DNA from 2 places in the Selenomonas sp. oral taxon 478 genome. Region 1 is predicted to be linked to the other one. Evidence: riboswitches for the same ligand, from Rfam matches in the RefSeq annotation. Region 1 holds a riboswitch; the other holds the start of a gene.
What was found. Region 1 has a riboswitch for cobalamin ahead of ADJ74_RS03695 (TonB-dependent receptor). Riboswitches for the same ligand answer to the same signal wherever they lie in the genome.

Region 2: it holds a riboswitch for cobalamin, as region 1 does, so the genes downstream of both, ADJ74_RS07550 (ABC transporter substrate-binding protein) here and ADJ74_RS03695 (TonB-dependent receptor) in region 1, are expected to answer to the same signal.

The regions. Positions count from the first base shown of each region.
Region 1 covers NZ_CP012071.1:773,888-777,345, forward strand. The annotation lists gene ADJ74_RS03695 (TonB-dependent receptor) at 1-1,794, opposite strand, end outside; gene ADJ74_RS11225 (hypothetical protein) at 1,791-1,934, opposite strand; cobalamin riboswitch at 1,892-2,064, opposite strand; gene ADJ74_RS03700 (hypothetical protein) at 2,283-3,458, shown strand, end outside.
Region 2 covers NZ_CP012071.1:1,617,022-1,620,479, reverse strand. The annotation lists gene ADJ74_RS07555 (radical SAM/SPASM domain-containing protein) at 1-513, opposite strand, end outside; gene ADJ74_RS07550 (ABC transporter substrate-binding protein) at 503-1,465, opposite strand; cobalamin riboswitch at 1,666-1,906, opposite strand; gene msrB (peptide-methionine (R)-S-oxide reductase MsrB) at 2,009-3,127, opposite strand; gene ADJ74_RS07540 (uracil-DNA glycosylase) at 3,157-3,458, opposite strand, start outside.

The DNA.
Region 1 (3,458 bases):
CCCCTTGACCATCGCTTCGTTCAGATTATAGTAGGCACGCACGTTATTCCTCTTTGCAATCGCAATCTTGTCCTCCGTGTCCACGCGGAACAGCGTCAGTCCATAGGAGGTATTCCTACCGATCTTCTGCTTGACTCCCAGCTCAAGTGTACGGGAGATCTCCGGGGTCAGATCCGGGTTCGCCTGGATAGAGCTCGCACTGTTTCCCGCACGGCGATAGAGCCGATAGATCGACGGGGGATTAAAGGATTTTCCATAGCTTACATAGAGCATTGTATCCTTTTGCGGCTCATAGCTAACGGCAAACTTCGGACTCCACGCATGGAACGATGTGTCCTCGTAGTCCCTGCGTGCGGCTCTAATGTAGGAGTACCCGTCCTTCTTGTCGAAGCGGTCATAGCGTATACCGAGCTGAAGTTTCCAGCGTGCATCCAGTGCCAGCTCATCCTGCAAAAAGAGTGCCGACGACATCACAGAACCGCCGCTCTGCTGATACGGTGCGCCATAGGTCGAGCCCCAATCCTTCCAATGGAGGAGATCGAATCTGCGATAGCGCATTTTATCCTTCATCCACGAGAATCCGGCAAGCAGTGTATTGTTGCCAAGCGTCCACTTTTTCTGCAGATCCGCATTATAGTTCTTGGCCGGATACTCCGCACGGTCGCCGGCACCCGTCCAGTCAATATCCGTTGCTCCATCAGCACTGGAGTATCCATCCTTCCAAGTATTGCTGTAGCCAATTCCTGCCTTGAAACCGTTCTTTGTATCCTCATAGCGCAGTTTGTGAATATCCTGCTCCCGCTGGCCATAGTAGCCAAGAAAATCACCGGGCGAAGCACTGATATAGTTTCCGTTTGGCAGAAGGACAGTGCCTGAGAAAACAGGGAGCCCGGCGGCATCCCTGAAATAGGTGATGGGATCATGATAGGAGTACTGATACGAGGCATGCAGATAGGTGTAGCCAAGTGAGCGGTTCTTGTCAAACGCATAGTTCAGATCGACGAAGGTATTCTCACTGTCCTTCTTCTTTGCCCCACGGCTGCCTATAATATAGTCGCCATCAGACAGCCTCCTGAAGGAGCCGGTCGCATCGGGCGTATAACTTCCACTGTCTTCCTCCGCCGTTACGGCATGACCGACCCACCCGTCCGACGTACGCTTCTCATAGCCGACGCGGAAGGAAATATTCTTATCACCACCTGTGACCTGAAGTCCGCGCTGCCATGTATTGTTGCTGCCTCTCTGAAGATCGACCTGTCCATGGATCTGAGGTTTTGTCGCCTCTGATGCAGTCGGCTTCTTCGTGATGATATTGATGATGCCCGCGACGGCATGTCCACCATAGAGCGACGATCCGGCGCCACGAACGATCTCAATGCGATCAATATTGGTCAGTGGGATGGAGTCCCAATTGACACCTCCGTCAAAGGCAGTGTTCAGCATCTGCCCATTATACATGACGAGGATATCTGCGCCCGAAAATCCGCGTAGCATGACACCATCCTTGACTTCGGCTGTTGGTGCAACGTAAATGCCCGCCTCACGTGTCAGGGCATCGCGCAGACTAAACGCATGCCTTTTTTCAAGATCCTTCGCGGTGATGACCGTCACGTTAGCAGGGATTTTCATGCGTGGCTCTGCGATACGAGTCGCCGTCACAACGGTTTCGCCAAGGGTATGTTCATCTGGTGATGCGTGCACGTCCGCCGCGCCCTCCTGCGCCGCTGCCGGCACCGTCCATGCTGCGCTCAGTGTCGCCAATGCGACCGCAAGTGCCAAATTCCGTCGTGTCATTTCCATTCCCCCAAAATCACACAGATGACCGTGTACGCCCGCAAAAAAAGCCTGCCGTCCTGTCCATCGCAGGATGCAGTGGCGCGCGCCATGAGCGCACCGGCGTACGAGATTCGGTAGGTCTTCCGGCTCTGCTTCATCGTTGCCCTGCCTTCCCGGTTTCCCAGTGACATCATAGGGCATCCTCAGCATTACGGCGGCGGGACCGCATCGGCATTGCACCGATTTCCCTGTTACGCCCCGAGGGGCACCGAACCTGCTTATTTATATTTGCTATCGTAGTATACCGTAGGCATATCGCAGTGTCAATTACTTTTCACAGATTTCATTCGCGTACGCCGCGATCCCGTCCAGCCTCGTCAGGTGCACGGTTCAGCGTTCGATCTGCTGCGGATTCATTCGCACATACACAGGCTTTTCACGCTTTTCGCAATATGATATAATGAGAATCAAATTATATGATGCATCGCTGAACAGGAGGGTACTGCATGGCTGACCGCATTATTGCGCAGGCGGATCTTTCCGGGATATGGAACTGTCTGCGGGAGCTCGGTGAGTACATCGACACAACCAATTCCAACGTCATCACCGTCGGCAAGAATGTCGACGCGCTGCAGCAGGATTTCGATGCGCTGACGGCGGATTTCCACGCCTTCGTGCAGGCGCACCGCCTCACCGCGCGCGCCCAGCTCGCGGAGACTCGTCTCGTCAAGCTGCGGCAGGAGCTCGAGCAAAAGTACGGGCACTACGCCGAGATCCGACGCACGACGAAGGGCATCCTGCAGGCGAACGATCTCGCCATCGTGCGGCAGGAGACGGTGCGTGCGGCGGGCGAGGAGCTGATGCTGCGCGCACCCGAGTACTGGCTCGCGCCCGCGCTTGTCGCCCTCTCCGCCTGGATCAGCGACCACGAGGAGATCGCCGTGCGCGCGCTCCGCGAGGCACTGCGCCGTGACGAGGAGAAGACGGCGCTCTTCTTTGCCCTCGTCTGCCGCCGTGCGGGACGCGGTGCCCCTGCCCTGCACTGGGCGCAGCACTATCTCATGCGTCAGGATGAGACGGCACTCGACCGCAAGGCGATCCTCATCGTCGATGCGTATGCGAGCGGGCTCCTAGGCGTGGACACGGAGGGGCTGATTGCGCAGCAGCTCGACGCATGGCTCGCCCGCCTCTCCGAGCAGCCGGGCTTTGTCGAGGCGCAGGAGGGCCGCTGGAAGGAGGCGCTCTCCCTCATGAAGCCCGAGACGCCCGCCGCGTTCCACTATCCCTATCTCGAGGAGCACAGCCCGACCGTCGCCGATCTGAAGTCCACACTCGCCGGCGCGGAGCTGCACGGCAAATTTTACGCGCACGTCCAGCAAATCGTCATGCAGAACCCGCCCATGCGCACGCTGGTGCAGGAGCTCGACCGCGTCCTCACGAGCCTCGTGACGGATTTCGACGCGGCGGAGCAGCCCCTGCGCGAAGCGGTGACGTTCGAGCAGCTCGTCGCGGATGAGGGCGGCGACGAGACGCGCGCAAAGAAGGAAATGCAGCTCAAGCAGGAGGCGTTTGAGGAGCGGCGCGACTTTATGCAGCTCCTGACCGACGCCGCCATGAACCCGAAGGAGGCGCAGGCGAACGTCGCGACGCAGAAGATGGCGCTCGCCATATCCAAGGACTGG
Region 2 (3,458 bases), 840 kb from region 1:
ACCGAAAAGCTCTGCAACATTATCCGCTGTGACGACCGTGGTCAGGCCGATCTCTATGCCGCACTGTGCAAGCTGGCGAATGCCCGCGACAACATCCGCTGCCGTTCCTCTGCCGTCAGGATAACAGCGAAGCGCGTCGTGCACAGCAGGTCTGCCGTCAAGACTGACGCCGATCCCAATGTGCGCATTGCGCAGAAACGTCACCGTCTCCTCGGTCAACAATGTCCCGTTGGTCTGCAAATCCATGCGTGCCGGGATACGATTGCGGCGCACGTAGTCTGCCATCTGACGCAACAGCGGCAGTGCAAGGAGAGGTTCTCCGCCCGAGAACTGCAGGATAAAGGGCATTTTTCCCGCCGCCGCGAGGTCGATGGCACGCCGCGCCGTCTCCCATGTCATCGTGTGCCTGTCCTGTGCTGCGGCATAGCAGTAGCGACACGCGAGATTACAGTTTCCGGTAAGGCTCATGATGAGCATGCGCAGCGGCACTGCCCCGATCTCCTCACTTTTCATCGGCAAAGCGCTCCGGATAGACCGCGCGCGCCAGTGCGTAGACAGCATCTGCCGCATTCTGTGAAGTATTGTAACGATACCGATCGGGAACTGCATAGAGGTGGTTTTCCTGCACGGCCTTCACATGGATAAACAAGGGGTCGCTGCAGAGTTTTTCGCGAAATTCCTCCGTCGTTTTCCCCTCCGTACTCCACGTCGGCAGAAGGAATACATCGGGATTAAGTGCGACGACCTGCTCCATCGAGACTGCAGTCGTCGCCGTCAGCCCCGCCATCGCCACGCCATTGCGCAGGGAGGCACGGCGGCACATATCGTCAAAGAGCCCATCCTTGCGTCCAAACACACCACTGAATGCAAATGCAACAACGATGGGCCGCTCCTCCTCTGGGATATCTCCAACGCGCCGCTCCACATCAGCGAGAAGAGCACGCTTTTGAGCGATGAGCGCGGCGGCATTTTCCTCCTGTCCAATCAGGCGTCCAACCGTCTCAATGCGCGTAAAGATGTCCTCGAGGTTGTTCGGCGTACGTGAGACAAAGACGGGAATCCCCAAATCACGCAGGCTATCCACTAGCTCCTTTGGTAGGCCGTCAATCGCAAGGACAAGGTCGGGATCCAGTGCCGCAACGCGCTCAGGGCTTCTGTCCTTGAGTTTGACGGATACGGCGCGTGCCTCTTCCGTCATGCAGGATATTCCCGGATCATCCACCGTGGAGGTAAGCCCCGCAATCTGCTCCGGCGGTGCGATCCCAAGGAGGATCTCATCCATCCCTCGTCCCAGTGACACGATCCGATGCGGCTTCTCCTCAACAACGACCTCCGCCCCGGTATCATCCGTACCGCGATAGAACGCATCCCCATCCGACTCCACCCGTGCCCCGTTCCCACAGCCTGCAAGAAGGAGCAGGCATCCCGCGACAAGGAGTGCATAGAGCAGTTCCTTAGAACGCATGGGGATCGGTGTATTGCAGCTTCTTTTCTCGTGTCACTCTTCGTCACCTTTCTTCATCCTGCACCGATGAACCTGTGCGCAAAGCGAGAAGATGCGCATCAAAAGACCCCTCCTGCACGCGCAGAAGGGGTACACAAAAAAAGGATCACAACGGCATCAGAAGACGCGCAGAAATCCCCATCCCTATCACTCGCAGGTCAAACGGCGATTGTCAATCAGGCAGTTCTCCTGGCTCCAGTTCCTCGCGCACCTGCGCCTTCCCGAGAGAAATCTCTCAGTGACGGAGACAATGGCTCCATGCAGGGTTGCTCACTGATACAGTGGCGTGACCGCTCCGGCTTGATGGGAAAATACGTTTCCTTACCGGATTCTCTATTATATCTCTGCAAACTGTCAAACAACCTGGCAGTTCGCGCCGATACCTGATCCACTTCATATAAAGTTTTCATAAAACGCATTTATAGTAACATTGGAAGAATCGCTTGTCAATACGACAAAGGGATATTTTACGAATCATCTCAATACGCTGGGATTTTTCCGAGTCTATTTTTCCAGCAAATAGAGATAGTCCCCATAGCCCTCCTCCTCCATGTCCTCCTTCGGGATGAACCGCAGGGACGCACTGTTGATGCAGTAGCGCAGCCCACCCGTTGCGGCGGGGCCATCGTCAAAGACGTGCCCGAGATGCGCGCCGCTGTTCGCCGCCGTAACCTCGGTACGCACCATGCCGTGCGAGCGATCTTCCTGCTCTGCAATCAGCGCCGCATCGATCGGACGTGAGAACGCCGGCCAGCCGCAGCCCGAGTCATATTTATCCGTGGAGACAAAAAGCGGCTCGCCCGTCGTGATGTCACAGTAGATACCCGCACGAAACTCGTGATCGTATTCGTTGCGGAAGGGCGGCTCTGTCGCCTTCTCCTGGGTAACGGCGTACTGCAGATCCGTGAGACGTTCTCTGAGTTCAGCCTTTGTCGGCTTTTCATCATGACGCACGTTTTTCTTCTCCCCCATCGGTTCGGCTTCCGCACGTTTCTCACGCATCGCAGCGATGAGCGCAGGGGAGATATGGCAGTAACCGTTGGGATGCTTCTCGAGATACTCCTGATGATCGTCTTCTGCACGATAAAAGTTCACGATCGGTCCCATCTCGACAGCCGTCTTCTGACCGAGACGATTCTGCAGTGCGTCCAACGACGCACGGATGATCGATGCATCCTTGCCGCCGTCTGCCTTCACATAGTAAATGCCCGAACGATACTGCCGCCCGACGTCGTTGCCCTGCCGATCGACTGCCGTCGGGTCGATGGAGTCGTAAAATGCGGTCAGAAGCTGATCGAGCGAAATGATGTGCGGGTCATAGATAACATGAACCGCCTCCGCATGCCCGCTCCCGCTGCATACCTCCGCATAGGAAGGATGGGCACTCATACCGTTTGCATAGCCGCACTCTGCAGAGACAACGCCCGGCACCAGACTGAGGTAGAGTTCCGTCCCCCAGAAGCAGCCGCCGGCGAGATAGATCTCCTTCTGTCCTGCGGCAGCTTGGTTCTCCTGCACGATCTCATGCGGCATCTCACTCGACGACGATGCGGGTGCACCGCAGCCGCCGATGCAGCTGAGCAGGCCAAGGGCACAGATACCGCGCAATAGTAATGCATTCATGATAATCTCCTTTCAGCAAGAATCAAAGATTACGGCTTGATCTCACTTGCCGGAGGGAGCTGCCAGTCGATGGGCGTCTCCCCCACACGCGTGAGGAAGTCGTTGACACGCGAGAATGGATGACTGCCGAAGAAGCCGCGGTGCGCTGAGAGGGGGCTTGGATGCGGCGACTCGACGATGAGATGGCGCGGATTCGTGATGAGGCTGCGTTTCTTCCGTGCAGGACTGCCCCAGAGGATGAAGGCGAGCGGTTTCTCACGTGCTCCGAGGAGGCGAATGATGGTATCAGTGAACCGCTCCCACCCGTGTCCCGCGTGCGATGCCGCCGCAT